DNA from 4 places in the Micromonospora sp. NPDC005174 genome. Region 1 is predicted to be linked to each of the others. Evidence: riboswitches for the same ligand, from Rfam matches in the RefSeq annotation. Region 1 holds a riboswitch; each other region holds the start of a gene.
The links. A riboswitch is a leader RNA that binds a small molecule or an ion and turns the genes downstream of it on or off. The one in region 1 is predicted to bind cyclic di-AMP.

Region 1 (7,643 bases):
GGCCTTCGAGGGCGAGATCGCCGAGCGGCCGGAGTTCCGGGAGTTCCTCAAGGCGTGGTGGCCCCGCCTGCACCCCCGACACGTTCTCGGCTGGCTGGCCCGACCGGATCGGCTGCGCCGGTACGCCGGCGGGATCCTCTCCGGCGCGGAGATCCGGCTGCTCGGCACGGCGTACCAGAGTCTGGAGACCGCGGGCCTGACCATCGCGGACGTGGCGCTGCTCGACGAACTGGACGCGCTGCTCGGTAAGCCGGCGAAGCCGGCGCGGGCCCGGCGCGACCCGTTCCTGCTCGCGGGCGGCGTCCGTGAGCTGAGCACCGCCGCCGACCGCCAGCAGGCGGCGCGGGCGGCGGCCCGGGAGCGGCCGGAGGACTACCGCGAGTACGCACACGTGGTGGTCGACGAGGCGCAGGACGTCTCGCCCATGCAGTGGCGGATGATCGGCCGGCGGGGACGCCTGGCCTCGTGGACGGTGGTGGGCGATCCGGCGCAGACCGCGTGGACCGGCGACCCCGAGGAGTTGACCCGGGCCCGCGACCAGGCGCTGGGCCGGCGCCCGCGCCACGAGTTCACGCTCACCACCAACTACCGCAACTCGGCGGAGATCTTCGCGGTGGCCGCGGCGGAGATCCGTCGGCTCTATCCGGACCTGTCCCTGCCGAACGCCGTCCGCTCCACCGGGGTCGACCCGGTCGAGCTGGTGGTGCCGCCCGCCGGGCTCGAGGCCGCGGTGGTGGAGGCGGCCACCGGCCTGCTGGCCGAGGTCGACGGCACGGTCGGCGTGATCACGCCGGTCACCCGCCGCGACGAGGTCGCCGGTTGGCTCGGCGCGCTCGCCGCGACGCGCCTCCAGGTGGTGACCAGCCTGGAGGCCAAGGGCATGGAGTACGACGGAGTCGTGCTGGTCGCCCCGAGCGAGATCCGGGCCGATCCGGGCTCCGGCGTGCGCACGCTCTACGTGGCGCTCTCCCGTGCCACCCAGCGGCTCACCACCGTCGACCCGACCGCCTGAGTGTCGCGTTGGCGGTGTCCGTGGGCGGGCCCGTCCTTACACTTGCACACATAGCGATGTGAGCATACATTTGACCCGGTCCCGGGCGGCGTCGGAGGGTGGGTTTCGTGGGAGCAGGTCATGACCACCACCACGGGTCGGTCGCCAACGCCGCCCACCAGCATCGGGGACGGCTCTGGGCCGCCTTCGGACTGCTCGCCGCCCTGATGGTGGTCGAGGCGGTCGCCGCCTTCCACACCGGCTCACTGGCCCTGCTCTCCGACGCCGGGCACATGTTCACCGACGTGCTCGGCATCGGGATGGCGCTCGCCGCCATCACCGCCACCCGACGGGCCACCGGCGATCCGCAACGCACGTTCGGGCTCTACCGCCTCGAAGTGCTCGCCGCCCTGGCCAACGCCGCCCTGCTCTCCGGCGTTGCGGTCTACGTGGTGATCGAGGCGATCGGCCGGTTCGGGAACCCGCACGAGGTGCTGAGCGGCCCGATGCTCGTGGTGGCCGTCCTCGGACTGCTCGCGAACGTGATCGCGTTCGCGCTGCTGCGCACCGGCGCGCGGGAGAGCATCAACCTGCAGGGCGCCTATCTGGAGGTGCTGGGCGACCTGCTCGGCTCCATCGGCGTGATCGGTGCGGCCCTGCTCATCGCGGTCACCGACTGGTGGTGGGCCGATCCGCTGGTCGCGGTCGCCATCGGGGTGTTCATCCTGCCGCGCACCTGGCGGCTCGGGCGCGCCGCCGTCCGCATCCTGGTGCAGGCCGCCCCGGAACACCTCCAGGTCACCGCCGTGCACGACCGACTGGCCGCGGTGCCCGGTGTGGTCGAGGTGCACGACCTGCACGTCTGGACGCTCACCTCCGGCATGGAGGTGGCCTCCGCGCACCTGACCATGGCACCCGGCGCGGAGGTCGGCGCGGTGCTCACCGCGGCGCGTACCGCCCTGCGGGACGACTTCCGCATCGAGCACGCCACGTTGCAGATCGAGCCCGGGGCCGCCCCGGGCGTCTGCGGCTCCGTCGAGTGGTGAGGTCGTCCACGGTCAGCCACGACAGGGCAGCGCCGGGGTCACCGCCCCGCGCGAGGCAGGGACGGTGACCCCGGCGATGCCGCCCCACCAAGGAGGCGGTGGCACGGTCAGGAACGCGTACCGACAGCGGCGGCGAAGATGTGCAGGGTGGGGGTCCCCGCCTGCACGGGAGCGACGCCCGCGACCGGCAACGTCACCCGGGCGACGGTCTTGCCCGAAGCCAACGGCACGGTGACACCGAACACCGCGCTCGGGCTGTCGTACCGCGTGTTGCCCTGCCGGTTCTGGTAGGCGGCAACGGCCACCAACGTGGTGGGCGCGGCGGGCGTCGCGGTCACGAACCAGTCCGGCGACGTCAGGGTGAACGCCTGCGTCGTGCCGTCGGTGTACGTGATCGTGCCGGTGCCGGTGCCCTGGCCGTGAGCCGCCGAGAAGAGGAACGCGAGGGTGTTACCGGAACCGGACACCGTGACGGTCTGGCCGGTGGCGATGACGTTGTCCAGCTGGCCGGTACCGGCGCTCGACGGCCACGTGAGCTTGACACCGTTGAGGGTGACAGTCGCACCGCGGACCAGCTTGGCAGTCGCCAGAGCCTCGGCGGAGAAGCTCGCGCCCCCGCCGTCGAAGTCCGCCGGATTGGTGTTGGCGTCGGCGGAGACCGCCACGTTGTTGACCGCCTGGGCCAGGGTGAGCGGCGTCGGAACCGGTGCGCCGGCACCGAACAGGGTGAGCGGGATGGCGTTCGCCATCGCCTCCATACCCAGGTCGTTGGGGTGCAGGTGGTCGCCCGAGTCCATGTCCGACCGGAACTTCGTCGGTGCGGACGGGTCGTGGGTGGCGGCGTCGAAGTCGACGTACGCGTCGCAACCGGAACCCGAGCTACGGACGAAGGTGTTGTATTCGCTGCGTGCGGTCTCGTGGGACGCGGACCAGGCCCAGTGCCCGTTGAACGGGGTGAGGGTGGCGCAGTAGAAGGCGATGCCGGCGCCGTGGGCCTTGGCGATGAGCTGCCGGAGTCCGTTGATCAGTTGCGTGCCGGTCGGCTCCCGGCCGCTGGCCAGGTCATTGATCGGGTTGTCCGCGAAGATCACGGACCGTACCCCGGACCGGCCGAGAACGTCCCGGTCGAAGCGGTCCAGCGCGCTCGGCCCGGTCCCGACACCCAGGAGCTGGTTGCCCGCGATGCCCTCGTTGAGCACCCCCACCGTGCGGCCGGACGCGTTGAGGCGGGCCGCCAGCAGGTTCGGGTACCGGTGGTTGGTGTTGTAGGACGAGCTGTGCCCCTCGGTGATCGACGCGCCCAGGGTGACCACCGCGCCCGTCGCGGCACTGTTGATCACCTCCAGGTCGGAGACGATGAAGTAGCTGGAGAACTGCTGGATCACCGACAGCGACTGGGCGCCGACGACGTTGCCGTTGGCCATGTACTGGTCGGAGAAGGCGAACTGCTTGCTGGAGACGTTCTCGGCCCTGGTGGGCGCGTAGAAGCTGATCGCCACGTCGGACTCGGCGAGCACCTGGAAGGACACCGGGTCGCTGACCGCCTCGCCGCCGGCCGGGATGGTCACCGACGACTTCCCACCGAAGGTCACCGCCTTGTCGGTGGACAAAACGATCGACGAGCCGGAGGACCGACGCGCCACGTGGAAGTCCTGCAGCGTCAGCGCCTTGGTGTTGAACACGTTGGACAGCCGAAGTCGGGCCTGTGTGCCACCGATGCTCGTGCGCACGATCTGGCGGGTCGTGGTCTGCGCCGGGAAGACCCCACCGGCATTCTCGTACGCCGTCGACCAGGTACCGGTCCACCCGTCGGCTGCGGTTGCGGTTGCGGTTGTTGCCGTGGTCGTGGCGGACGCCGCCGCGCCGCCCGTACCGGGCTGAATGACGGCGGCCGCGACGAGCACGGCAACCGTCGAGACAACCAACGATCTGCGAAGCTTCACTACTAGATCCATCCTGATAAGTCGATTGGCCACTCGGCCCAAACAAAAAAACCCTACCGGCAGCGTGAGCAGTACAGGAGGTCCCCGAAACGGGACGCACGCTCCAGCACCCATGAGCCGCGAGAGGGACCTCAGGGCAGACCATCGACCGATGGTGGCGGCGGAGACACCTTCCGTCACATTGACTACAACCAGCCCCAGGGATACCGGTAAGCTCGGTCCCGGCCTCCACCCGGCGGCGCCTCCCGGCGCCGGTGGTGGCCGCCGCCTAATCGCCCGACAGGGCGAACCGGGGAACCATGTTCCTGGGGTGCATCCGCGTCAGCGGTAGGGATCTTCCGTCCCGAACCCGTCAGCTAACCCGGTCGGCGGCTGACGGAAGGACATGCGTAGTGGCACCAGCACGACCACCCGCCGCCCGACTCGCGGCCCTGATCGTCATGATGGTCACTCTCGGCATCGCGCTCCCGGTGGGCGCCGCCACCGCCGCTCCCCCCGGCGGCCTGCGGGCCGCCGCAGCGCCCGACAGCGACGAGGAGGGCGGCACACCCGCGCTGCGGGCCCAGCTCGATGCGGCCAGCAAGGGCTACCTGGACGCGAAGCGCGCCCTGGACACCTCAGTCCAGCGGCAACAGCAACTCGCGGTCAAGCTGAAGACCACCGAGGCCGAGATGACCGTCCGCACCGGCAAGGTCGGCGAGATCGCCGGCGTCGCGTACCGGACCGGCCGCCTCGGCACCGTCTCGGCCCTGCTGAACAGCAACACTCCCGAGGGCTTCATGGACCGGGCGGCCGCGCTGGACGTGGTGGCCGCCAACGAGGACCGGGTGCTGCGGGACCTGCACACCATCAGGGCCGAGGCGAACCGCACCCGCGTCGCCCTCGACGGCGAGATCCGTGAACAGCGCAAGCAGGTCGAGGTGATGGCCAAGCGCAAGGAGCAGGCCGAGCGGGCCCTGACCGTCGCCACCACGAAGGCGCGCACCACCGCCGCCGACACCAGCTCCAACCGCGGCACCTCCACCGCCAACGCCCAGCCCGCCCCGCGCAACTCCAACGGCTCCTGGCCGTCCGAGTCGTGCAGCATCGACGACCCCACCCCGGCCAGCGGCTGCATCACCCCCCGCACCCTGCACGCGCTCAACCAGGCCAAGGCCGCCGGCTTCACCCACTACGTCTCCTGTCACCGCTCCGGCGGCTCCGGCGAGCACCCCAAGGGCCGGGCCTGCGACTTCGCCGCGGCGAAGGGCGGGTTCGGCGGGGACGCCAGCGGTGCCGACAAGACGTACGGCAACAACCTGGCCGCGTACTTCATCCGCAACGCCGACCGGCTCGCGGTGCTGTACGTGATCTGGTACCGCCAGATCTGGCTGCCCAGCAGCGGTTGGAAGTCGTACAGCGGGGCGGGTGGCGACCCCTCCAGCGACCACACCAACCACGTACACCTGTCGGTGTACTGACCGGGACCGTCCGGGGTACGTCAGCGGGCGTACCCCGGACGTCGTCGGCGGTCGGACGACGACCGCGGGCCGGGCCGGGAGCATTCCGGTATGCCGAGAATCGCGCCCGCCACCCGCAAGGCACTGCTCACCCTGCACCTGGTCACGTCCCTCGGCTGGCTGGGGACCGACCTGGTGCTGCTCACTCTCGGCATCGCGGCACAACGCGGCGCCGATCCGAACGTGGTCTACCCGGTCGCCAGGCTCGTCGGCACCGTGCTCTTCGCGCCGCTGAGCGTGCTCGTCTGGCTCGTCGGCGTCGCCAGCGCCCTGCTCACTCCCTGGGGCCTGCTGCGCTACCGGTGGGTGCTCATCAAGCTCGTCATCACGACGGTGATGGTCGGGCTGGTGCTGTTCCTGCTCACCCCGAACCTGCGGGAGGCTGGCGCGCTGGGCGCCGCGCTACCCGCCCGGGGCCGCGCCGACCTGGTGATCGCGCCGGCGGTGTCGACCACCCTCATGATCATCGCGACGGTGCTCTCCACGTACAAGCCCTGGGGACGCCTACCCCGGCGCGGCACGGCGCAGGTGCGGCCCGCACGGGGCGCGGCGTTGGGTCAGGCGACAACCAGGAAGTAGTGGCCACGAGCCGCGTCGACGCCACTCCTTCCTGGATCGAGCGCGATCATGCCGCGTGCGTGTCCAGGACCGTGGCGAGGCGTGCCGCCAGGGCGAGGTGGGCGGCCCGGGCCTGGCGGAAGGCGTACCGGAACAGGGGTGTCGGCGCCCTCAGGGTGATGTCGACGTCGATGCGGATCAGCCCGTCCGAGTCGGCACGCAGCCGGGTGTGGTTGCGCACGGTGGTGGCCGGCCACTGGCGGGCCACGGTGACGATCTCGTCGAGTTCACTGACCAGCACGTCCGCCTGGTAGGTGGTGCGAAAGCGCAGCGGGCCGGCCGCCAGCCTGTCGTTGATCGTGTAGCTGGCGCGGGCGCCCGGACGAGGCGCCACCTCGCGGACCCGGATGATCAGGGGATGCAGCTCACCCTGAAGCGTCAGGTCGCTCAACAACGCCGCCGCCTCGGCACGTGTGCAGCGGGCCTGGACGGTGTAGCTGAAGGTATCGCTGCTGAGCACACCGTCTCCCGACGTCGCTGGTCGCACGATGGTCCCGTACCCCCGCCCGGCTGGCATCGGCCGGACGGACACCGTGCGTTGTCCCGGTATCCGCGCAGCGTTCCCACCACGGCCGGCTGATGGGGACGCCGTGGTCCGCGATTCCGGCAGCGGCGGGTACGTGCACGACGGGCGGGACGACTCCCGGCAGGAGGTCGTGGACGTGCCCGATGAGCGCCTGAGTCGCCACGAGCTGGACGAGGTGTACAACCTGGCGCTCGGGGCGGTGACCGAGGTGACCGACGTGGACCTCACCGGTCTGGACGAGCAGTCCTGACGGTGGTGGCCGCACTCAGGCGCCGGGAAGCACCTCGCGGGTGGCGGCTCCGGCGAAGTAGGGCTCCGGCGCGCCGAAGAGACCGAGCAGGCCGGTCACCCAGAGCTGACGGTGCACGAACCGACTCGGCTCGGTGACGACCAGCTTGACGCCGCTGACCTCGGCGGTCTGGAAGCCGGCGACCATGGCGCTGATGCCCACGGAGTCGATGAAGGTGACCAGCCTCATGTTCAGCTCGATGCGGAGCGGCCGGCTCTTGGCCAGCACCTCCGCAATCGCCTCACGAACCTCGTACGCTGTGTCGACGTCGATCTCACCCCGTGGGGCGATCTCGACGACACCACCGGACAGGACCGACTTCACGATCGACAGGCTCACGCGAGCACCTCCACCCGCCCGTCCCCCGGGCGCCTCATCAGTACGCGGGCCGCGACCGAGAGTATTCCTCCAACGGCCTCGGTCGCCACCCCTCGGGATGAGCAATTCACGGATCCGGGCGCACAAAGTCGCCCATATCCCCACTTTTCGGCATCTGATCATTCAATACTTTTCGTTATCTGATCAGTCGACCATCGGTCGGAACCGACGCGTCGCCGGACCAGGGTAGCGGTCGCGGCGCGGCGAGCCCGACATCCGTCCCGCCCCGCACGCCCGTCCCGGCCTGGGCTCGGCGTGTCGCACAGCCCAGCGCGGTGCGACCCGGCCAGGTGCTTGCCGGCGCTGTCTAGCATCGGCCGGGGCACCCACCGTGACGGAGAGGACCTTCGATG
Region 2 (7,643 bases), on a different contig from region 1:
CGATCGGCACGAACACCCCGGAGATCCGGTCGGCGAGCCGCTGCACGGCCGCCTTGCCGCTCTGCGCCTGCTCGACGAGGTCGGCCATCCGAGCCAGTTGGGTGTCCGCACCGACCCGGGTGGCGGTGACGATCAGCCGGCCACCCGCGTTGATCGTGGCACCGACGACGGCGTCGCCGGGTGCGACCTCGACCGGCACCGACTCGCCGGTCAACATGCTCGCGTCGACGGCGGACGTGCCCTCGTCGACCACACCGTCGGTGGCGATCTTCTCGCCGGGGCGGACCACGAACCGGTCACCGACGGCGAGCCGGTCCACCGGGACCAGGGTCTCCACCCCGTCCCGCAGCACCGCCACCTCCTTCGCGCCGAGTTCGAGGAGGGCGCGCAGGGCCGCGCCGGCGGTCCGCTTGGACCGGGCCTCGAAGTACCGACCGGCCAGGATGAACACGGTGACCCCGGCGGCCGCCTCCAGGTAGATGTTGCCGGCGCCGTCGCTGCGGTTGATGGCGAAGCGGAACGGGTGGGTCATGCCGGGCATGCCGGCGTCACCGAGGAAGAGCGCCCAGAGCGACCACCCGAACGCGGCGAGCGTGCCCAGCGAGACCAGCGTGTCCATGGTGGCCGCGCCGTGCCGCAGGTTGGTCCAGGCCGCACGGTGGAACGGCAGCCCACCCCACACGACCACCGGGGCGGCCAGCGTCAGCGAGAGCCACTGCCAGTAGTCGAACTGCCAGGGTGGCACCATGGCGAGCAGGACCACCGGCACGCTCAGGACCGCCGAGACCCACAGCCGGGTACGCGGCAGGCGCAGCGGGTCCTCCATCGGCGGCTCGGCGGTCGGCGGTGCCGGCAGCGCAGCCGTGTAACCGGTCTTCTGGACGGTCTCGATCAGGTCGTCCGGGGTGACGTCGGCGGCGTACCGGACGGTCGCCTTCTCGGTGGCGTAGTTGACGGTGGCGCTGACCCCGTCCATCCGGTTGAGCTTCTTCTCGACCCGCGCGGCGCACGCGGCGCAGGTCATCCCCCCGATCGCCAGTTCGATCCGGTTCGGTGCCTCGGGCAGCGGTCTGCTGGTGGTGGTCATCGTCTGGTCCCGTCAGTTGTGCCCGTGCCCGGGGGTGCCGTGGTCGGCGCTCCCGGTCGGCGCGGGTCCGCTCGGGGTGGGCGCGGTCGTGGTGGTGGAGGTGCCGACGACCACGGTGAACTCGGCGGTGTGCACGCGCCCGCCGTGCTGGAAGTCGAGGTAGAGCCGGTAGGTGCCGGACGAGGGCACCTCGGCGAGGAAGGTGACGGCGGGGCCGGGCGGTGTGCGTCCGTCGTCAGGAGTCCCATCCGGGTGCACGTGCAGGTACGCGAGATCACCCCGCCGCAGCGCCACCAGGTGCCCGTACGCCCCCAGGTAGGGCTCCAGGTCGGTGACCGGCTGCCCGGCGCGGCTCACCGTCAGGGTGAGCGCCGAGGTGCGGCCCGGCTGCGGCGCGCCGGCCAGGGTGACCGTGTAACCGTCGACGGTGGTGCTGGTCGCCGGGGCGGGCAGCGGCGCTTCGGTCGGCTCGCCGGGGACGGCCACGTCGACGCCGAGGGTCAACGGCTCGCCCCCGGTCGGGGTGAAGTCGGCGAACGCCCGCCACTGCCCGGCACCGGCCAGCGGGGTGTCGACCCGCCAGGTGCCGTCCGGGGCGAGGTCGGGGTGGACGTGGCGGAAGCCGGACAGGTCCCGGCGGGCGACGATCAGGTGCATCCGCTTGTCGTGCGCCACGTCGTACCTGGTCACCGGCCGACCGTCCGGCCCGTCGATCCGGAACGCGAACTCGCCGGACGGGGCGACGACGGGTTCGAGCGTGTAGCCCCGATCGGAGACGAGCAACCCGCCGGGAACGAGGTCGGAGGTCTCGTCACTCGTGGTGGGGCCCGGGGTGCGGACGACCTCGGGCACGCTCTGCGCGACCGGGTCGGCCGGGTCGACCACCCGACCGACCGCGTAGGCCGCGCCGAAGATCGCCGCAAGGCCGAGGGTGAAGGCGCCCAACCTGGTCACCGTGGTCATCCCGGGCCCTCCGCTCACGCCTCGACGAGGTCGTAGCCGGCCTCGTCGACCGCCGCCCGGACGGCCTCGGTGTCCACGGGCTGCTCGCTGCTGACGGTGACCTGACCGGCGGCGAGATCGACCCGCACGTCACGCACGCCCGCGATCGCGCCCACCTCGGCGCTGACCGCGCTGACGCAGTGCCCGCAGGTCATACCCCGCACCTGGTACGTCGTGTCGACCATCGAACCGCTCCTCTCATCGTACCGGTACCCGGTGGGGGTATCCCGGCAGGAAGGGACGTTACCATACCCCCCAGGGGTACGCTATTCTCGTCGCTATGACCGCACCCACCCCGATCCGCGGGTACACCGCCAGCAAGGACCAACTGCTCGCGCGGCTCCGCCGCGTGGAGGGGCAGGTCCGGGGCATCGAGAAGATGGTCGACGAGGACCGCTACTGCATCGACGTGCTCACCCAGATCTCCGCGATCCAGGCCGCGCTCGACAAGGTGGCCCTGGGCCTGCTCGACGGGCACGCCCGGCACTGCATGCACGAGGGGGCGGCCGAGGGCCGGGCCGACGAGATGGCCAGCGAGATGATGGCGGCCGTCGGCCGACTGATGAAGCGCGGCTGAGCCGTCACTCCCGCTCCGGTTCGAGGCGTACCCGGCGCAGCAACTGGGCGTTGAGCGCCACCACGATCGTGGACGCGGACATCAGCACCGCCGCCAACGCCGGACTCAACGCCACCCCGGCCCAGGCGAGCACCCCGGCCGCCAGCGGCAGCGCCACCACGTTGTAGCTCGCGGCCCAGGCCAGGTTCTGCCGCATCTTGCGGTACGACGCCCGGGACAGCCTCAGCACGGCACCGACACCGCGCGGATCGGACGACGCAAGCACCACCTGGGCGGATTCGATCGCCACGTCGGTCCCCGCCCCGATCGCGATGCCCACGTCCGCGCGGGCCAGCGCAGGCGCGTCGTTCACCCCGTCGCCGACCATCGCCACCGTCAGTCCGCGCCGCTGGAGTTCCGCCACCCAGCTGTCCTTGTCTGCCGGCAGCACCTCGGCGAAGACCTCGTCCACGCCGGCCCGGAAACCGAGGTCGGCGGCCACCGACTCGGCCACCGACCGCGCGTCCCCGGTGATCATGGCGAGGGTGTGGACGCCGGCGGCCCGCAGCTCGGCGATGGCCTGCCGGGCCTCCGGGCGTACCTCGTCGGTCAGCGCGAACGCCCCGAGCACGGTGTCCGGAAGCCGCAGGAGGTACAGCACCACGGCACCGCGTGCCGACCAGCGTCCGGTCGCCTCCCGCAGATCGTCCGGCAGCGGCCCGCCCCGCTCCCGCAGCAGGGCCGGTCCGCCCACCGCGTACTCCGTACCGTCGATGGTGGCCCGCACCCCGCGGCCCGGCAGCGACCGGAAGTCGACAGCCCGCGCCGGGCCGCCCGGCCCGGCCGCCGCCACGATCGCCCAGGCCAGCGGATGCTCGCTGTCGGACTCCACAGCGGCGGCCGTCCGCAACGCCTCGTCCCGCCCCACCCCGGGGGCCGTCACCAGGTCGGTGACCGCATGCCCACCCCGGGTCAGCGTGCCGGTCTTGTCGAAGAGCACCGCGTCGACGGTCCGCATGCGCTCCAACGCCATCCGGTCCTTGACCAGGATCCCGCCCCGCGCCGCCGACGCCGTGGAGAGCGCGACGACGAGCGGGATGGCCAGGCCCAGCGCGTGCGGGCAGGCGATCACCAGAACGGTCACGGTACGCACCACCGCCTGGTCGGGCTCGCCGAGCGCGGTCCAGACCACAAGGGTGAGCACGGCCATACCGGTGGCCACGTAGAACAGCGCGGCGGCGAACCGGTCGGCGAGCAGTTGGGCCTGCCCTCCCGAGCGCTGCGCCTCCGCGACCATGCGCTGGATGCCCGCGAGCGCGGTCTGGTCGCCCAGCGCCTCGACCCGGACCCGGATCGCCGAGTCGGTGGCGACCGTGCCAGCAACCACCCGTTCGCCCACCGACCGGGCGACCGGGCGCGACTCGCCCGTGATCATCGATTCGTCCAACTCGGCGTCGCCGTCGACGATCCGACCGTCGGCAGGTACCCGACCTCCGGGGCGGACCAGCGCCACGTCGCCGACCCTCAGCGCGCCCACCGGCACGCGCTCGACCTGCCCGTCCGCCACCACGCGCTCGGCCTCGTCGGGCAACAACGCCGCCAGTGCCGCCAGAGCCCCTCGGGCCTGCCCGATGGCCTTCATCTCCTGCCAGTGCCCCAGCAGCATGATGGTGACCAGCGCCGCCAACTCCCACCAGAAGTCCAGGTCGAAGGCACCCAGGCTGGTGGCCAGCGACGCGGCGTACGCCACTGTGATCGCCATCGCGACCAGCAGCATCATGCCGGGCGTGCGATCCCGCACCTCCCGTACCGCGCCGACCAGGAACGGCCAGCCACCCCAGAGGAACACCACCGACCCGAGCACCGGCCCCACCAAGGAGCGACCCGGCACGTCCAGCCGGAGCCCGAGCCGGTCCACCACCAGGTGACTGCTCAGCACCACCGGCACGGTGAGCACCAGACAGACCCAGAACCGGCGACGGAACATCGCCGGGTCGTGCCCGGCGTGCCGGTCGTGCCCGGCGTGCCGGCGGTGGTCCGTCGCCGGCGCGGTGTGCCGGTGGTGCTCGGGGTCAGGCGGTGGCGCGGGCATGACTCCACCCTCCCGCCCCCGACGGGGCGGTGTCAGCGGTTCGACCGTCCGACACTCCGCCACGACCTGCGACACCCAGGCGCGCTGGTTAGCATCTTGCGACGATGACCCCTCCGATCCCGCCGAACAGTAGGGCGCCCGTGTCGTCCCGGTCGCGCGCCGCTGCCCGCCAACCGGGCCCGCCGGTCACGTTCCGTGATCGCCGAATCGTCAGCCCGCGAATTGCGGCGCTCGGCACCGCGTTCGTCCCGCAGAGCTGAACCGGACGGCCCGCCGGCACGTACCCCGCACCGGATCGTTGGGAGTCTCGCATTAACCGTCGTCGTCGCGCTGGTGCTGTGGCCGCGAGACGGCGCTTCCCCATCCACCGCCGCCACCGGGTGGCCAGAGCCGAACAGGAGCACGGATACGGCATGGTGACACTCCTCAGCGTGACCGGATCGGGCACCCGCCCTGAGAACCGCGTCACTGGTCACTCAACGCCATGGCGAAATGACGCTTTTAGTCGGCATCGGGACGTAGCTCAGGCGGTGGACTCTCGGGTAACCTCGCTGCCGGTCACCGACGAAGGCGCGCAGCGGCGCCTGCGGTGCCACCGCCCAATCGCCAACCGGCGAGCCGGGGACCCAGGTACGTGGGGTGAATCCGCGACAGCGGTAGGGGCCACTTCCGCCCCGAACCCGTCAGCTAACCCGGTCGGCGGTCGACGGAAGGGAAGATTGTGACGGCACCCCTACGCCGCTGGTTGACGCCCGTGGTGGCCGTGTTCGCCGCGCTGACCGTGCTCGCCGGGCCCCTCCCGGCCCACGCCGCCCCGACGACCCCCACACCGTCCGGGCACGAGGAGGACGGCGACGAGCCCAAGCTGCTCAATGACGTCATCGAGCAGACCAACCGGGACTACGTGGCGGCCAAGTCCAAGCTGGACAAGTCCAAGAAGCGGCAGGTCGAACTGGCGGCCGAGGTCGACCGGGCCAAGGCCGACCTGGCGGCGCTGGCCCCGCAGGTCGGGCAGATCGCCGCCCAGTCGTACCGGACCGGGCGTGTCGGCGCGATCGCGATGCTGCTGGAGAGCGACGCTCCGGACTCGTTCGTCCAACGGGCTGCGGCGCTCGACGAGATGAACATGGTCAACGAGAAGAAGCTCGCCGAGGTCAACGCCGTGAAGGCCCGCGCCGAGCAGGCCAAGCTGGCCCTCGACGCGGAGGTACGGGAGCAGCAGAAGCAGACCGCCCTGATGGCCAAGGACAAGCGCGACGCGGACAAGGCGCTCGCGCTGGTCGGCGGCCAGGGCTTCACCGGTGGCCTGGTCGACGCCATCTCGCCGGTCGCCCGGATCGGCCCGGGTCGCACCGCCGACGGCGAGTGGAAGGCGCAGTCGTGCAGCGAGGACGACCCGACCACCTCAGGCTGCATCACGCCGCGCACGCTGCACGCGTACAAGGAGGTCAAGCGGGCCGGGTTCAACCGGTTCGTGGGCTGCCACCGCAACGGTGGACCGTACGAGCACCCGAAGGGCCGCGCCTGTGACTGGTCGCTGCAGAAGAGCGGCTTCAGCCCGTGGCACAACAACGACACCCGCATGTACGGCAACAACGTGGCCGCATTCCTCATCCGCAACGCCGACCGGCTCGGCATCTACTACGTGATCTGGAACCGGCAGATCTGGATGCCGGCGACCGGCTGGAAGTCGTACAGCGGGCCGTCGAACCACACCGACCACGTACACATGTCGTTGCTCTGACCCGGTGATCAGCAGTCCGAGGGCCGTCCCGCGTTCAGCGGGGCGGCCCTCGGACGTGTTCGGTGCGGACCGGCCGGGTCAGGCGTCGGTCGTCGCGGCCTCGGCCGGTACGGGGGTCACGGGCCGCACCACTCCGGCCGCGAGCCGGTACGACATCCCCACCACCGCGCACCGCCCCCGCGCCACCTCGCCGGCCAGCACGGGGGACTGCTCGAGCAGTGTCTCGACGGTCTGTGCGATGTGGATGTCGACGATGCCGTCGATGTCGTCCACGCCCTCGGCGGTGGCGCGCCGCAGGCTGGGCAGCACGGCGTCGACCACCGCGGAAAGGTGCCCCGGGGGCGCGATGCCGGTGGCGGCGGACTCGCGGGCCGCCTGCACGGCGCCGCACGAGTCGTGACCGAGCACCACCACGAGCGGGGTGCCGAGCACGGTCACGGCGTACTCCACGCTGCCCAGCACCTCCGGCCCGGTGGTGTGCCCGGCCGTACGGACGACGAAGAGATCGCCCAGGCCCCGGTCGAAGATGATCTCGGCGGCCAGCCGGGAGTCGGAGCAGCCGACGATCACCGCGAACGGGTGCTGCCCGTCCGCCACGGCGGCCCGGTGTCCGGCGTCCTGGTTGGGGTGGCGCGGCGCTCCACCGACGAAGCGGAGGTTGCCGGCGGCCAGCTCGGCGTACGCTCGGGCCGGCTCGGTCGTGACCGACGATCGATCGACAGCCCGCTGTGCGCCCGGCTGCCCGCCAGGCGTACCGGAACGGCTCATCCCCGCACCTCGTTTCCACGCGTTTGACCTGCTCAACGGGCTTTGCAGCCGGGCCGGCGGTGGGCACTGGCTCGCGCTCAACGGTCACACGCACCGCAAGATGCGTCAAGATATGCGTGATTTAGATTTCATACGTTGACCGGAGAGGCGGCCCCCCGATGGCGAGCACGGCGGCCGGCGGCGGCCGGAACTGGACATTCCTCACCAACCACGGGCATGTGCTGCTCGCCATCGCCCGCGATCCCACCGCACGACTGCGCGACGTGGCGGCGGAGGTGGGCGTCACCGAGCGGGCCGCCCAGGCCATCGTCGCCGACCTGGAGGCCGGCGGTTACCTGCACCGCACCCGGGTGGGGCGTCGTAACGAGTACACCCTGAACCCGGCCGGGCGGTT
Region 3 (7,643 bases), on a different contig from region 1:
TTCAAGCGGGCCAGCGGCTGCGCGGTCACCGTCACCGCCGGCACCGAGGTCGGGCACGCCGGGGGCACGTACAGCCACTGGAACGGCTACAAGCTCGACATCGCGCTGAGCACCTGCATCCAGAACTACATCTCGGCGAACTACACCTATGTCGGTTACATCTCCGGCTTCGGTTACCAGTACCGGGCCGCCTCGGGCAACCTCTACACCAAGGAGGGCAGCCACTGGGACATCCTCTTCTACAGCTGCGGCGGCTGCTGAGCGACGGATGTCGAGCCGGTGCGTGGGTGGAGCTGGCCGCGTAACCGAGGACGGGCCGCCGCCGGATGCTCCCGGCGGCGGCCCGTGGTGTCCACGGTCAGGGGAGTTGCGGGTAGAGCGCGGCGACCCCGCCGGCGAGCCCGCCCTGCACCTGTCGGCTGATGTCGTCGGAGACGATCTCGTACGCGTCGGCCTCGATGCCGTCGACGGCGAGCCGGGCGATCACCGCCGGGTCCGACTTGGCGCCCGTGATGGTCGCGGCCATGTCGGTGTCCATGTAACCGACGTGCAGGCCGGCGACCCGGACGCCCCGCTCGGCGAGCTGGAGGCGCAGCGCGTTGGTCATCGCCCACTCGGCGGACTTCGCGGCGCCGTACGCCCCGTGCAGGGGGAAATTCACCCAGGACAGCACGGAGAGCACGTTGAGGACCGTGCCGCCGCCGTTGCCGGCGATGACGGGGGCGAAGGACCGGATCATCGACAGGCTGCCGAGGTAGTGGGTCTCCAGCTCCAGCCGGATCAGGTCCAGGTCGCCGTCGAGGAGGTCCGCCCGGCTGTCGATGCCGGCGTTGTTGACCAGGAGGTTCACGTCACCGGCCAGCTCGGCGGCGGCGGCCACCGACGCGGGGTCGGTGATGTCCAACCGGACCGGCGTCACGCCGGGCAGGTCGACGCTGTCGGGGTTGCGGGCGCCGGCGTAGACGGTCGCGCCCCGGGAGACGAGTTCGGCGGCCAGGTGCCGGCCGAAGCCCCGGTTGGCGCCGGTGACGAGGGCGGTGCTTCCAGCGATCTTCATGGGGTTGCTCCAGGTTCGTGGCGGGGCTTGTCGCACCGAACGCTATCCGGCTGGCTTCTGTTGAGCAAAGTCAGCTAGGTCACGCGCCGGGCGCACGGGAATCGGGAATACGACCCGGAGGCGCACACGTGTACGCCGGTGACGGCTCGTATCCTTTGCGCGAACCTCCGCACGAGCCGAGAAGGGGAGACGGTGTGAGCAACCAGGCCGAGACGTTGGAGTTCCAGGCCGAGGCGCGTCAGCTCCTGCAGCTGGTCGTCCACTCGATCTACTCGAACAAGGACGTCTTCCTGCGGGAACTCATCTCGAACGCGTCCGACGCCCTGGACAAGCTGCGGCTGGCGACGCTCGTCGACAAGGATCTCGTCGCCGACACCGACGACCTGCACGTCGCCATCGAGGTCGACCGGGACGCCCGCACGCTGACCGTCCGGGACAACGGCATCGGGATGAACCGCGACGAGGTGGTCCGGCTGATCGGCACCATCGCCAAGTCCGGCACCGCCGAGCTGCTGCGCCAGCTGCGCGAGTCCGCCGACGCCCGCGCCTCGCAGGAGCTGATCGGGCAGTTCGGCGTCGGCTTCTACGCCGCGTTCATGGTCGCCGACCGGGTCACCCTGCTGACCCGCAAGGCCGGCGAGACCGGCGGCACCCGCTGGGAGTCCGCCGGCGAGGGCACCTACTCCGTCGAGGCCGTCGACGACGCGCCGCAGGGCACCTCGGTGACCCTGCACCTCAAGCCGGTCGACACCGAGGACAACCTGCACGACTACACCGCCGAGTGGACGGTCCGCGAGATCGTCAAGCGCTACTCCGACTTCATCGCGTGGCCGATCCGGATGACCGTCGAGCGTCCGGGCGCCGAGGGCGAGGCGGCCACCAGCGAGGTGCAGACCCTCAACTCGATGAAGGCGCTCTGGGCGCGCTCCCGCGACGAGGTCGACGCCGCCGAGTACAACGAGTTCTACAAGCACGTCAGCCACGACTGGGCGGACCCGCTCGAGGTCGTGCACATGAAGGGCGAGGGCACCTTCGAGTACGAGGCGCTGCTGTTCCTGCCCAGCCACGCCCCACTGGACATGTTCTCCCCGCAGGGCCGCCGCGGCGTCCAGCTCTACGTCAAGCGCGTGTTCATCATGGACGACTGCGAGGCGCTGGTCCCGACATACCTGCGCTTCGTCAAGGGTGTCGTCGACGCGCACGACCTGTCGCTGAACATCTCCCGCGAGATCCTCCAGCAGGACCGGCAGATCCAGATCGTCCGCCGCCGCCTGGTCCGCAAGGTGCTCGCCACGGTCAAGGACCTGAAGGCCAACCACCCCGAGCGCTACCGCACCTTCTGGACCGAGTTCGGCGCGGTGGTCAAGGAGGGGTTGATCGACGACACCGACAACCGCGACACCCTGCTGGAGATCCTGTCGGTCGCCTCCACCCACGACGCGGCGGAGCCCACCGACCTGGCCGGCTACGTCTCGCGGATGAAGGACGGCCAGACCGACATCTGGTACGCCACCGGCGAGTCCCGGGCCACCATCGAGAACTCCCCGCACCTGGAGGCGTTCCGGGCCAAGGGTCACGAGGTGCTGCTGCTCACCGACCCGGTCGACGAGGTGTGGATCGAGCGGGTCGGCGAGTACGACGGCCGGCCGCTGCGCTCGATCGCCAAGGGCCAGGTCGACCTCGACACCGACGAGGAGAAGCAGCAGGCCGAGGCCGAGCGCGAGCAGCAGCGGCAGGAGTTCGGCGCGCTGGTGCTGTGGCTCGGCACGACCCTCGCCGACAGTGTCCGGGAGGTCCGGCTGTCGTCGCGGCTGACCACCTCGCCGGCCTGCGTGGTGGGCGACGCGCACGACCTCACGCCGACGCTGGAGAAGATGTACCGGGCGATGGGGCACGAGGTCCCCACGACCAAGCGGATCCTGGAGATCAATCCTGGTCACCCGCTGGTCGCCGGGCTGCGCAAGGCCCACGAGCAGGGCGACTCCTCGGAGGCGCTGACCGAGACCGCCGAGCTGCTGTACGGCCTGGCGGTCCTCGCCGAGGGCGGTGAGCTGGCCGATCCGGCACGCTTCACCCGTACGCTCGCGGACCGGCTGGCGCGCACTCTCTGATCACCCCCGGCCGGCGGACCCGATCCGGGGGTCCGCCGGCCGGTTGGCAGGTGGACGTCGACCCTGATCGGAAACGGTCCATCATGGTCGGTGCACAGGTGGACGTCGTCCGCAACCGCTGGCCGGAGCGCCCCGCGTAGGCCGGTGAACAACTTCACAAGCGGTGGGCGACCGTCACCGACCGTGCCTACCGTCGGTCGGGTCCACCACCGTGGACGCCGCGACCGGCAACGCCAAATCCTGCCCCCGGTCGTCGGAAACAGAACCCGGGCAGGAGCGGGGGACCCAACGTTCCTCGGTGCATGTCACCTCGGGGTGAAGCCGCCACCGTGCGGCCGGGCTCCTCGGCCCGAACCCGACAGCTCACCTCGCCGGCGTGGAGGAACGAACCATGACGTCTGCGTACACACCCCGTCATCGACGGGTCACCACCCGCCGCGTCGCCGTCGGCACCCTGGCCGTCGGCGCGGTCACCGGCGCCGTCGCCCTCTTCGGCCCGGCGGCTCCGGCCCAGGCCGGCGTCAACTGGGACGCGGTCGCCCAGTGCGAGTCCGGCGGCAACTGGAAGATCAACACCGGTAACGGCTACTACGGCGGGTTGCAGTTCTCCCAGGGCACCTGGGCCGGCTACGGCGGCACGAAGTACGCCGCCCGCGCCGACCTGGCCAGCCGCGGGGAGCAGATCGCGATCGCCGAGAAGGTGCTCGACGGGCAGGGCATCGGCGCGTGGCCGACCTGCGGCCGCAAGGGCGGCTCGTCGGGCGGCTCCGCCACGACGTCGACCAAGTCCACCGCGAAGCCCTCGACGAAGTCGTCCACCGGCTCGTCGAAGTCCACCGCCGGCAAGGAGCGGTCGTCGCGGGGCGACCAGCCGGCGACCCGTAATCACGAGCGGACCGCCCCGGCGGCCAGCGGCGACACGTACGTGGTCAAGCCGGGCGACACCCTGTCGGAGATCGCCGAGCGGCACCGCCAGGCCGGCGGTTGGCAGGCCCTGTACGAGCGCAACCGGCAGCTGGTCGGCGCCGACCCGGGGCTGATCCTCCCGGGCCAGCGACTCGCTCTCTGACGCTCGACAGACGAACGCTCGGCCGGGTCACCGGCCGAGCGTTCGTTCGTCTGCTGGTCTCCGCGCGGTACGCGTCACGCCGCCGAGGCGGCCTTCCTCGGCTCGCGGCGCGCTGCCGCCTCGCCGTTCCAGCCCCAGCGCGGTGCCGGCGCGGTCGCCCAGCCGGTGCCGGCGGCGTCACCGTCGACGGTCATCTCGGCCGAGTCGGGGGTGCTGCGGGCCAGCCGCACCGACTGCTCGGCGCTCGTGCGGGCCGCGCACGGCCAGGCCTGGCCGGCGCACTGGAGATTGCGGCAGTGCCCCTCGTCGTCGGGCTCGTGGGCCTCGAGCACGTCGACCGCGAGCTGCCAGAGCAGCGGGTCGGTCACGTCGTGCGGGCGTTCGGCGCGGCGGCTCGATCGGTTGCTGGTGTCGTCGGACATGTGCCCCCCTCGTCAGGCTGTACCCCACAAGGGTCACCCGTCGGCTGCCGGCTAAACCGCCGACCTGCTGTGATGTGTCTCCTGTCGCAACTGGGCGCGTGGACACCGCACGCAGATCGGTCAATCCGGCAGCAGCGGCATCTCGACACCCGGCTCCCGGCCGAGCAGGACCGCACGGGTGAGCGCCGTCGAGCCGAACCGGTCGCGGACCGCGTCGACCGCTGCGTCCAACTCCGCGCCCGGGTCGCGGTGGAACGGCAACTCCGGCTGGACCGGACTGTCGTCCAGGTTGCCCACCGACACACCGATCAGCGTGACACCACGACCGTCGATCTCGAACCGGGCCGCCCGCAGCAACGCGCGCGCCGCGGCGAGCAGCGGCGTCGTGTCCGCGGTCGCCTTGCCGATGGTGTGCGAGCGGGTCGCCCGGCTGTAGTCGCCGAAGCGCAACCGCAGCACCACGGTGCGACCGGACCGCCCGGCCGCGCGCATCCGGCGGGTGACCCGGTCGACCAGACCGGCGAGGATGGCGTCCAGTTCCGCCGGGGCGTGCGGGGTACGACTCAGCGCGTGTTGGGCACCCATCGAGCCGCGTCGGCGACCGACCTGCACCGCGCGTGGGTCACGGTTGTGCGCCAGCGCGTGCAGGTGCCGACCGGCACCGGACCCGAGCAGCGACACCAGCGCGGCCTCACCGAGCCGGGCCACGTCGCCGACGGTACGGATCCGGTGCTCCCGCAGCTTCGCGGAGGTGACCGGGCCGACGCCCCACAACCGTTCGACCGGGAGGGGGTGCAGGAACGCCACCTCGGCGTCCGGTGCGACCACCAGCAGGCCGTCCGGTTTCGCCACCCCGCTGGCCACCTTCGCCAGGAACTTCGTGCGGGCCACACCCACCGTGATCGGAAGGTGGACCCGTTCACGGACCTCCCGGCGCAGCCGCGCCGCGATGTCGGCCGGTGACCCGACCAGCCGCCGCAGGCCGCCCACGTCCAGGAACGCCTCGTCGATGGAGATCCCCTCGACCAGCGGAGTGGTCTGCCGGAAGACCTCGAAGACCGCGCGGCTCGCCGCCGTGTACGCCGACATCCGAGGCGGCACCACGATCGCGTCCGGACACAGCCGGCGTGCCTGCTGGCCGCCCATCGCGCTGCGGACGCCCCGCGCCTTCGCCTCGTAGCTGGCCGCGAGGACCACGCCCCCGCCGACGATCACCGGCCGGCCGCGCAGGCGTGGATCGTCGCGCTGCTCGACCGACGCGTAGAAGGCGTCCAGGTCGGCGTGCAGGATGTTGGCACCGGGCGACACGTACACATGTTCGCACGGCATCCGGTGGTCGCGGCAGTGACCTGCGCGGACGTGGCGTCAGTCGAGACAGAACTCGTTGCCCTCCGGGTCGGCCATGACGAGGTGACCGGCACCCAGCGGGGGAGCGGGCTCGTGGCGGCTGAGCCGGGTGGCGCCGTGCGCGGCGAGCCGCTCGGCCTCCTTCTCCAGGGCCGCCATCCGCTCGTCACCCTCCAGTCCGGGTGCGGCCCGCACATCGATGTGTACGCGATTCTTGACCTGCTTGGGCTCGGGGACCCGTTGGAAGAACAGCCGTGGTCGCGAACCCTCGGGGTCGACCACCGCCGACGCGTCGTTGCGGTGCTCCGGCGGCACCCCCATCGCGTCGAGCGCCTGCTCCCAGGACTCGAAGTTCCCGGGCGGGTCCTGCACCTGGTAGCCGAGTGCCTCGGCCCAGAACGCCGCCAACGCGGCGGGGTCGGCGCAGTCGAGGGTGATCTGGATGTCGCGGGCCATGTCAGCTCCCTGTCTCGTGATCCTGGTCGGTCATGGGTCCAGCCTCTCGTGGATAGCGGACAGAAGCGTTCCGCAATTCGTGTAACGATCGGTGCGTGACCGTCGAGGCGACGACCGAGCGGGTGTTGCGGTTGCTGGCGCTGCTCCAGCAGCGGCCATCCTGGACGGCTCGGGACCTCGCCGCCGAACTCGGTGTCACCGACCGTTGCGTACGCCGTGACGTGCAGCGACTGCGCGCGCTGGGCTATCCCGTGCATGCGGCGCCGGGCGTCGGTGGTGGCTACCAGCTCGGTGCGGGCACCCGCCTGCCACCGTTGCTCCTCGACGACGAGGAGGCGATCGCGACGGCGGTCTCGCTGCGCCTCGCCTCGGGCGGCACGATCGCCGGCGCGGGCGAGGCGGCCCTTCGGGCCCTCACGAAGCTCGACCAGGTCATGCCGGCACGGTTGCGCGCCGAGGTACGGGCGGTGCACGGTTCCACGGAGACGCTCATGGGTCCGGTGGCCGAAGTCGACGCCGAGGTGCTGGTGACGCTGGCCCGGGCCTGCCGCGATGCCGTACGGGTGCGCTTCACCTACGAGACACGCAACGGTGGGCGACACGAGCGGACGGTCGAGCCGGTCCGGATGGTCACGACAGGTCGCCGCTGGTACCTGATGGCCTGGGACGTGGACCGCGACGACTGGCGGACGTTCCGCCTGGACCGGATGGCTGCCGCTGTCGCGACGACCTGGCGTTTCCGGACGCGCGAGCATCCGGACCCGGTCGCCTTCGTGCAGCGGGCCGTGACCGAGGCGTCGTACCGCTATCTCGCCCGGGCACGCGTGCGTGCGACGGTCGACCAGGTGCGCAAGCTGGTGCCGCCCCAGGTGGGGCGGGTCGAGGAAGACCGCGACGGGTGGTGCGTGCTGATCGTCGGCGGGGAGCGCCTGGACTGGCTCGCCGCGCACCTCGCCCGTCTGAGTTACGAGGTGGAGGTGGTGGAGCCGCCGGAGTTGCGCGACGCGGCAGCCCTGCTCGCCCGGCGGCTCGCGGCGATGGCCGGCACGGCGTCACAGGACAGCGTGTAGTGACGCAGCGACACCGCGCTGCCGTCCGGTGCTGTCCACGCCGCGGTGCTGCTCCCGGTGTACCGCCACCCGGTGCGCTCGTAGAGGGCCACCGCCGCGGCGTCGTCAGAC
Region 4 (7,643 bases), on a different contig from region 1:
AGTGGGAGCAGTTGGAGCCCACGATCGAGCAGTACAACAAGGTGCGGGCGCAACTGAAGGTCAACAAGAGCAAGTCGGCAGCGCTGCAGAAGAAGATCGAGCCGCTGGCCCTGCAGAGCGAGTTGGCGCTCAACCGGGTCGGTGACCTCGCTTCCCGTTACTACATGTCGGGCCCGTCGCAGGAGATCGGCGCGCTGCTGGTCAGCGCCAAGCCGGACACGCTCACCGAGCAGCTCACCCTCCTCGACCGGCTCGCCGCCCAGGAGCGCAAGCAGGTCGCGGGTGTGCTGGCCGTCCGGGCCAAGTACGACGGCGAGAAGCAGAAGCTGGACGCGCTGATCGCCACCCAGACCAAGCAGCAGAACGACCTGGCGGCCAAGAAGAAGCAGATCGACGCCGAGATCAAGAAGCTCGAAGCGTCGATGCCGAAGACCACTGTCAAGACCGCGGGTTGCCCGACCATCAACGGCGTGGTCTCCGCGGCGGCGCAGAAGGCGATCAGGACCGCCTGCCAGCAGGTCGGCGACCCGTACGTCTGGGGTGCGGTCGGTCCTAACTCGTTCGACTGCTCGGGCCTGACCCAGTACGCCTACAAGTCGGCCGGGATCTACCTCACCCACCACACGGGTGACCAGTGGAACGAGGGCAAGGCCGTCTCGCGCGCCGACGCCCGCGCCGGTGACCTGGTCTTCTTTTACTCCGGCCTGAGTCACGTCGGGCTGTATCTGGGTAACAACCAGATGGTGCACGCACCACGCGCCGGCAAACCGGTGATGGTGTCGAGCATCAACACCATGCCCGTCGCGGGGTTCCGTAGACCCGGCTGATCCGCACCAGGCACGACGAACGGCCCCCGGTCACACCGACCGGGGGCCGTCGTGGCTTCTCAGCGGGGTGCGCCCACCGGTGACGGCAGGAGCTGTACGTCGGCGAGGTCGACGTACATGATGCGATGACCGAACTGGATCTGCACGTACCGCTTCTCGCCCCGGATCACCGTCCAGTCGCCGGGGGACGAACCGTCGAACGTGCTGGCCCGGTAGTACTCGCTCTGCAGCACGGTGCCGACGGCGTACCGCTGACCGGCGGCGAGGGTGTACTGCAGTGGCGAGATCGTCTGGTAGGGCACGCCGGCCGGGTAGGCCGCCTGCTCCGGGTACGCCCGCCCGTACACTCCGATCGTCGCCCGGCCGGGCTTCGGGGTGACCACCATTCCGACGGTCCAGGCGGCGGTCGGCGCGGATGTCGGGTTGTGGAACCAGGCCCGCTGTCCGAGGTACCAGATGGCCGTCCAGTCGCCCTGCCGACCGGCCAGCGCGTACGTCTGGCCGGCGGAGGCGCGGGCGCCGTGGTCCGACACGTCCATCGTGTCCGGGGTGCCGTCGGGACGCAGCGCGATGTCGTTGACCAGCGGCGCGTCCGCCGACGGCGCGGTGTGCAGGATCACCGACGACGAGCCGCGCGGCGCGCACGGCGTCCCCGGGGTGACGCAGCCGGTGAACGCCGGCTGGTTGGTCGCGTAGTCGGGGTCGATCCGGACCAGCCCGGTGGCCGGGGTGCCGGTGTCGAGCCGTGGCGCGTGCAGCAGGTCGAGGTAGTGCGTCCAGTCCCAGTAGGGCCCCGGGTCCCAGTGCATCCCCCGCACGGTCGCCGCGGTGGTGCCGGGCACGTTGTCGTGGCCGATGATGTGCTGGCGGTCCAGCGGGATGCCCAGCCGCAGCGCGAGGTGCCGGACGAGCTTCGCCGAGGTCCGGTACATCGCCTCGGTGTACCAGGTGCCCTGCGCGGCGAAGCCCTCGTGTTCCAGCCCGATCGACTTGGCGTTGACGTACCAGTTGCCGGCGTGCCAGGCGACGTCCTTGGTCCGGACGTGCTGGGCGACGTGCCCGTCCACCGAGCGAAGCGAGTAGTGCCAGCTCACATAGGTCGGGTCCTGGACGAGTTGGAGCGTGGTCGCCCAACTCGCCTCGGTGTCGTGGATGACGATGTACTCGATCTTCTGCCGGGCGGGCCGGTCGGAGAGATCGTGGTTGCCGTAGTCGCCGTCGCCGAACGCCGCGTAGGGGGCGGGGATCCACTCACAGGACACCGTGGGCGGGCATTCCAGTCCGTCCGGGCGAGCGAGTCGCCGCAGGCCCAGCCGGTCCAGCCAGGATCGCTCGGGTCGTACGGCGCGGGCCGGCAGCGTGACCCGCTGGCCGTCGTCGGTCACTCGGGTCTGGCCGGTGCCGATCGTGGTGAAGACCTCGTCGGCGAAGGCCGCCGCGGCATCGGCGCTGTCCGCGCCGGCGTAGTGGGCCACCGCGCCGTACCAGGTGGCCGGGTCGGTGCCGGCGCCGACGGGCGCGCCCACCTCCCGTTGGTACGCGGCCAGCAGCGCCGCCCCGCCCCGGATGTTCGTCGTCGCGTCGGTGCGCAGCGCCTCGGTCGTGGCCCCGGTCAGCGTGGCGGCGGCGTCCACGGTCTGCAGGGCGGCGGTGGGCGGCGCGGGGTCGGCGGCCGGGGCGGGCGTCAGAGCGTGGCGGGAGTCGTCGCCACGCGGGTCCTCCCCCGGGGCGTCGTGGTGGCCGCGTCGGGGCAGAGCGGTCACGTGCCGGGCATCGGTCAGGTGCATCGGGCCGTAGCCGCCGCTGGTGCTCGGCGTACCGGCGTTGCTGTCCCAGCGGGACTCCAGGTAGGAGACGCCGAGCAGCACGTCGATCGGGACGCCGTACTCGGTCGCCGCGGCAGCGTACTGCTGCTGGCGGTCGGCGGCGGGCGCAGCGGAGGCGGGGCCGGTGTGCAGTGGTACGGCCGCTGTGGCGGTGAGGACCGCGACGGCGAGCAGGGTCGGACGCTTCATCGAACCCCCTACATGTGAACTGGTGTCAGTGCGGTCACCTTCGCGCCGCACGGGAGTCCACGTCAATACCTTTCCATGTTTCAAAACATGCAGAAAGAAACCTTCACCTACGCTCGGCGGCCCGCTCCAATCGGTACGGAGTGTCACGGACGCGTGGGTTGCGGATCGGTAACGGCCGTCTCTACTCTGGTCATTTGTCGGCCCGGTAGCAGGTCTGCCCATCCCGGGCGGTAACGGACCGACACCGCCGAGTCGCTTCCGAGCGAGCCGGGGACCCACGTTTCCCTGGGGTGAATCCGCAGCCACTGCGGTAGGGCGCCCACTTCCCGCCCGAACCCGTCAGCTAACCCGGTAGGCGGTCAGGAAGAAGGAGTACGGAACCCGGTGGCCCTTGATGCCCCGCGGCCGTCGTCCGAGCGGTCGGCTCCGGCCGACCCGACGTCGATCGCGCCGCGCCCACGCTGGTCCCGCTTCACCACCGCACTCGCCGCCCTGGTCGGCGTCGCCGTCGTCCTGACGGGCAGCGCCACGGTGGCCCAGGCCGACCCGTCCGTCGCCGAGATCGAACGGCAGATCGACGCCGACTGGAACAAGCTCGAACCGATCATCGAGCGGCACAACGCCACCCGAGCCGACCTGGCCCTCAAGCGCAAGCAGGCCGACACGCTCGCCGCTCGCATCGCGCCCCTGGAGCGCCAGGTCGACGCCGCGATGAACAAGGTGAGCGCGCTGGCCGTACGGGCGTACATGGGCCAGAACCTGTCGACCGTCAACACGATGCTCGGCAGCCGCTCGCCGAGTGAGGTGGTCGGGCAACTCGAGATGCTCGACCGGTTCGCCCACAACCAGCAGCAGGACGTCCGGCAGGTCGCCGATCTCCGCGACGAGCTGGCCCGGCAGAAGGCGCCGCTGGACGAGATGGTCGCCCAGCTGACCCGGACCGAGGCGCAGTTGGCGGCGAAGAAGAAGCAGATCAACGAGGAGATCGACCGGCTGCAGAAGCAGCGCCTCAAGGTGTACGGCAACGGCGGCGGCGGTCCGCTGCGTCCGGCGCCCTGCCCGGCCAGCTATCCGGGTGGCGCTGCCGGCATCGCGGTGAAGTTCGCCTGCGCCCAGATCGGCAAGCCGTACGTGTGGGGCGCCGAGGGGCCGGAGTCGTACGACTGCTCCGGGCTGATGCTGGCCGCCTGGGCGAAGGCCGGTGTGTCGCTGCCGCACAACGCCGCCGCGCAGAGCCGGGTGACCAGGAACGTCAGCAAGGGCGACCTGCGCCCCGGTGACCTCGTCTTCTACTACAGCGACATCCACCACGTCGGCATGTACGTCGGCAACGGCTGGGTGGTGCACGCCTCGCAGGCCGGGGTGCCCGTCAAGATGAAGAAGGCCGACGACGGGCCCATCCACAGCTACGGCCGTCCCGGCTGAGAAACGCGGGACGCGGTCGGGGCCCGTCGCGATCCGCTCGCGGCGGGCCCTCGTCGTCTCCTACCTCGTCGGCCAGGCGCGCCAGTTCTGCCAGGAACGACTCGGCGTCGGCCCCCGCTGACCCTGGTAACGCGACCCGTAGACCACCGAGCCGTACGGGTGCTCGGCCGGCGAGGACAGCCGGAAGATGCAGAGCTGGCCGATCTTCATGCCCGGCCAGAGGGTGATCGGCAGGTTCGCCACGTTGGACAGCTCCAGCGTCACGTGCCCGGAGAAGCCCGGGTCGATGAACCCGGCGGTGGAGTGGGTGAGCAGGCCGAGGCGGCCCAAGCTGGACTTACCCTCCAGCCGGCCGGCGAGCTGGTCGCCGAGCGAGATCACCTCCAGTGTCGAGGCGAGCACGAACTCTCCCGGGTGCAGCACGAACGGCTCGCCGTCGGGCACCTCGACCACCGAGGTCAGGTCGTCCTGCTGCATGGCCGGGTCGATGTGGGTGTAGAGATGGTTGTTGAAGACCCGGAACAGCCGATCGAGTCGTACGTCGATGCTGGAGGGTTGGACCAGGGTGGGCTCGAACGGCTCCAGGCCCAGCGTGCCGGCCTTGATCTCGGAGACCAGGTCGCGGTCGGAGAGCAGCATCGGACCACCTTAGCGAGGTGGGCGGTGACCAGCGTGTCGAGGTCGCTCCTCGTACATTTGTTCGATAGAATGCCCGCATGGCTTCCTGGTCCGATTTCGCCGCCGACGAGCCCCGCCTCGCCGATGGGATTCGCGTTCTCCTGCAGCAGTACGGGCCGGGCTTCGGCTACCTGGCCACGGTCCGCGCCGACGGTGGGCCCCGGGTCCACCCGGTCTCCCCGGTCATCACCGACGAGGGTCTGTTCTGCTTCATCATCGACTCGCCGAAGCGCCGCGACCTCGAACGGGACGGGCGCTACGCGCTGCACTCGTTCCCGCCGGAGGAGAGCGACGACGAGGCGTACGTGGCGGGCCGCGCCCGACCGGTCACCGATCCGGTTCGGGTGGCCCGGCTGGCGCAGAGCGCCCGGGCGGAGCCACGGGTCGACTGGCGGCTGTTCGAGTTCACCGTCGACGTGGCGATGCTGACCCGCCGTGAGCAGCACGGCCTGGGCATCGCGGTCGGTCATCCGGCCGTCCAGGTCTGGCTCGATCCGCAGAGCCCGCCGGCGGCGGTCGCGGCTCCGGCCGTACCGCAGACGCGCCCGACCCGCCGCAGCCGTGACGTCCAGTACACGGCCGCCTGACCACGGCCTGTTCCTCGGAAAGACGCCGGTGCCGGCTCCGTCACGAGGGAGCCGGCACCGGATGTACGTGCGGGGTGCTACGCCGCGCGGTACGCGTTCCACGCGGTCAGCATGCGGCTCGCCTGCCCCGTCGTGAACTGGTACATGCACGAGTCGTAGGTGTAGTCCATGAAGTTGGTGATCGGGTCCAGGCCGGTCGCCGAGCAGGTGTTCCGCCCGGTCGGGCACTGGTATGCAGGCGACGCCTCGGCCGGGGTGTCGCTGACGCCGTCGCCGGAGCCGCCGCAGCCACCCTGGAAGGTGTGGTAGAGGTTCAGCCAGTGGCCGATCTCGTGGGTGCCGGTGTCGCCCTGGTTGTAGTTGGTGGCGGTGCCGCCCGGCAGTGACTCGTTCAGCACGACCACGCCGTCCATGCTGCTCAGGTTGCGCTGCGGGAAGGTCGCCCAGCCCAGCAGGTCGTCGCTCAGCTCACCGAGGTAGATGTTGAGCGTGTTCTTGCCGCCGACCCGCAGCGACGACTTCATCGACCGCTCGGCGGACGAGCCGTCGACGATCGGGTACCAGGACGTGTTCGTCACCCGATTGATCTTGTCGAGCCGGAACGCGAAAGCGGTGGTCGCGCCGCCGGTCCCGCCCGCGTAGGCCTGGTTGAGCACGCTGATCTGCGAGGTGATCATCGAGTCCGGGATGTTGCCGCCGGCCCGGGTGCTGTTCTCCTGGATCACGTGCACCACCACCGGGATGGTGACGGTGGCCAGCGTCGTCGCGCCGGCGCCGGCCCGGTAGTTGGCCCGTTCACGCAATGCCGCCGCAAGGTCGGCGTCCCGCTCGCGGACCTGCTTGGCGGTCAGCTCGTTCGGCTCGTGCAGGGCTGCGGCGCCGGGCTTCGCCCGGGCATTGGCCTGGCTGCCGGCCGGCCCCGAACAGGCGCCGCCCGGCGCTGCGGAGGAGGCCGAAGCAGCCGGAACGACGCCCACCGCAGCGGTGCTGAGCAGCAGCGCGAGGGTCGTCGACGCGACACCGGCGACACGCCGGGTCAGCAGGTTGGGACGGAGTCCCATGGGCCCACCTCTTTCTGGCGGCGCGGCAGGGGGTGTGTCACGCCATGGCTGGCAACGTGTGGCAGACGTTACAACCCATCGATGCATTTGAGAACGGCCATATGTTGCCGTCTGGAAACTTCTTCGCGGTGGGCGTGGTCAGCTGGCGCGCGGGGGTGGCTGGGTGCACGGGCGCGACGACTCGGGTACAGTGGTGCCGCTCGCGGGTGTAGTTCAATGGCAGAACATCAGCTTCCCAAGCTGACAGTGCGGGTTCGATTCCCGTCACCCGCTCCACGCACGGAAGCCCTGGTCAGGACACATGTCCCCCCAGGGCTTCCGTCGTTCTGGACCGTGCTGAGATCGTCCGGTCAGTTGAAGGGCTCGACACGCGGCTCGGCGGGGCACACGGGGATGTTGCCGTTGTGCCCCTCGGGCTCCAGCGTCGAGCCCTTCACCCATCCGGAGTACTGGTCGTGAGCGGTGGGGGCGAACACCTGGGTCGCCTTCAGCTTGTTGTTGGGCCAGGCAATCTTGAACCAGACCGTGTCCTGAACCTCGCCCGGCACCCCGGTGAAGTCGGAGTGAGCCAGGCATCGGGCGTACACGGTGGTATTGCCCTTCGCCACGCCCAGCCGGCACTTGACCGTAGGGTCGCAACCGCAGTCCTGTTCCTTGCAGGGGCGCACGACCGCTCCCATGTCGACGCCGCTCTCACCCCAGGTATTGACGGTCCGAAACGGCCACGGCCCGGTTCCGGTGGGAGCCTGATTCGTCGTGGGTAGCGGCTCACCCTGCGGATTGTTGCAGTTGATCTGACTGCCCTTGATCACGCCGCAAGGGCTGTTGTTGACCGTGTCCCCGCTGCCCTTGTCCGGCTCGAACAGGGCGAAGATTCCGGCGATCAGTGCCCCGATGGCAGCAGCAGCGACCACGCCGACAAGCCCGATCATCGCGGCCTTGTTGTCCCTGATGGTCTTGGGCCTGGTGGTCCTGTCCTGGGTGGTCTTGTCCCGCGTCATCGTTCCTCCCCTGCAGGGGTGAGTTTCTTTCTACTGCCGAGTTACCCAG

Region 2: linked by a shared signal. The riboswitch ahead of ABZU91_RS07010 (hypothetical protein) and the one ahead of ABZU91_RS17900 (hypothetical protein) in region 1 are both predicted to bind cyclic di-AMP.
Region 3: linked by a shared signal. The riboswitch ahead of ABZU91_RS02365 (transglycosylase family protein) and the one ahead of ABZU91_RS17900 (hypothetical protein) in region 1 are both predicted to bind cyclic di-AMP.
Region 4: linked by a shared signal. The riboswitch ahead of ABZU91_RS20820 (NlpC/P60 family protein) and the one ahead of ABZU91_RS17900 (hypothetical protein) in region 1 are both predicted to bind cyclic di-AMP.

Annotation. Positions count from the first base shown of each region.
Region 1 is NZ_JBEXIJ010000015.1:38,647-46,289, reverse strand. Features, by position in the region: gene ABZU91_RS17915 (AAA family ATPase) at 1-1,012, shown strand, start outside; gene ABZU91_RS17910 (cation diffusion facilitator family transporter) at 1,120-2,037, shown strand; gene ABZU91_RS17905 (SGNH/GDSL hydrolase family protein) at 2,145-3,980, opposite strand; cyclic di-AMP (ydaO/yuaA leader) riboswitch at 4,236-4,367, shown strand; gene ABZU91_RS17900 (hypothetical protein) at 4,421-5,440, shown strand; gene ABZU91_RS17895 (hypothetical protein) at 5,531-6,058, shown strand; gene ABZU91_RS17890 (SRPBCC family protein) at 6,105-6,557, opposite strand; gene ABZU91_RS17885 (hypothetical protein) at 6,688-6,873, shown strand; gene ABZU91_RS17880 (STAS domain-containing protein) at 6,889-7,251, opposite strand; gene ABZU91_RS17875 (hypothetical protein) at 7,641-7,643, shown strand, end outside.
Region 2 is NZ_JBEXIJ010000004.1:119,776-127,418, forward strand. Features, by position in the region: gene ABZU91_RS06985 (heavy metal translocating P-type ATPase) at 1-1,087, opposite strand, end outside; gene ABZU91_RS06990 (hypothetical protein) at 1,100-2,050, opposite strand; gene ABZU91_RS06995 (copper ion binding protein) at 2,065-2,274, opposite strand; gene ABZU91_RS07000 (metal-sensitive transcriptional regulator) at 2,370-2,666, shown strand; gene ABZU91_RS07005 (heavy metal translocating P-type ATPase) at 2,671-4,632, opposite strand; cyclic di-AMP (ydaO/yuaA leader) riboswitch at 5,324-5,455, shown strand; gene ABZU91_RS07010 (hypothetical protein) at 5,459-6,481, shown strand; gene ABZU91_RS07015 (carbonic anhydrase) at 6,560-7,249, opposite strand; gene ABZU91_RS07020 (MarR family winged helix-turn-helix transcriptional regulator) at 7,408-7,643, shown strand, end outside.
Region 3 is NZ_JBEXIJ010000002.1:55,616-63,258, forward strand. Features, by position in the region: gene ABZU91_RS02350 (hypothetical protein) at 1-261, shown strand, start outside; gene ABZU91_RS02355 (SDR family oxidoreductase) at 359-1,057, opposite strand; gene htpG (molecular chaperone HtpG) at 1,252-3,168, shown strand; cyclic di-AMP (ydaO/yuaA leader) riboswitch at 3,390-3,560, shown strand; gene ABZU91_RS02365 (transglycosylase family protein) at 3,560-4,237, shown strand; gene ABZU91_RS02370 (hypothetical protein) at 4,312-4,659, opposite strand; gene dinB (DNA polymerase IV) at 4,780-5,967, opposite strand; gene ABZU91_RS02380 (VOC family protein) at 6,025-6,462, opposite strand; gene ABZU91_RS02385 (YafY family protein) at 6,558-7,532, shown strand; gene ABZU91_RS02390 (GNAT family N-acetyltransferase) at 7,427-7,643, opposite strand, start outside.
Region 4 is NZ_JBEXIJ010000019.1:1,693-9,335, reverse strand. Features, by position in the region: gene ABZU91_RS20830 (NlpC/P60 family protein) at 1-827, shown strand, start outside; gene ABZU91_RS20825 (N-acetylmuramoyl-L-alanine amidase) at 887-2,842, opposite strand; cyclic di-AMP (ydaO/yuaA leader) riboswitch at 3,078-3,214, shown strand; gene ABZU91_RS20820 (NlpC/P60 family protein) at 3,227-4,267, shown strand; gene dcd (dCTP deaminase) at 4,328-4,906, opposite strand; gene ABZU91_RS20810 (pyridoxamine 5'-phosphate oxidase family protein) at 4,984-5,532, shown strand; gene ABZU91_RS20805 (zinc metalloprotease) at 5,610-6,593, opposite strand; tRNA gene ABZU91_RS20800 (tRNA-Gly) at 6,796-6,869, shown strand; gene ABZU91_RS20795 (hypothetical protein) at 6,944-7,594, opposite strand.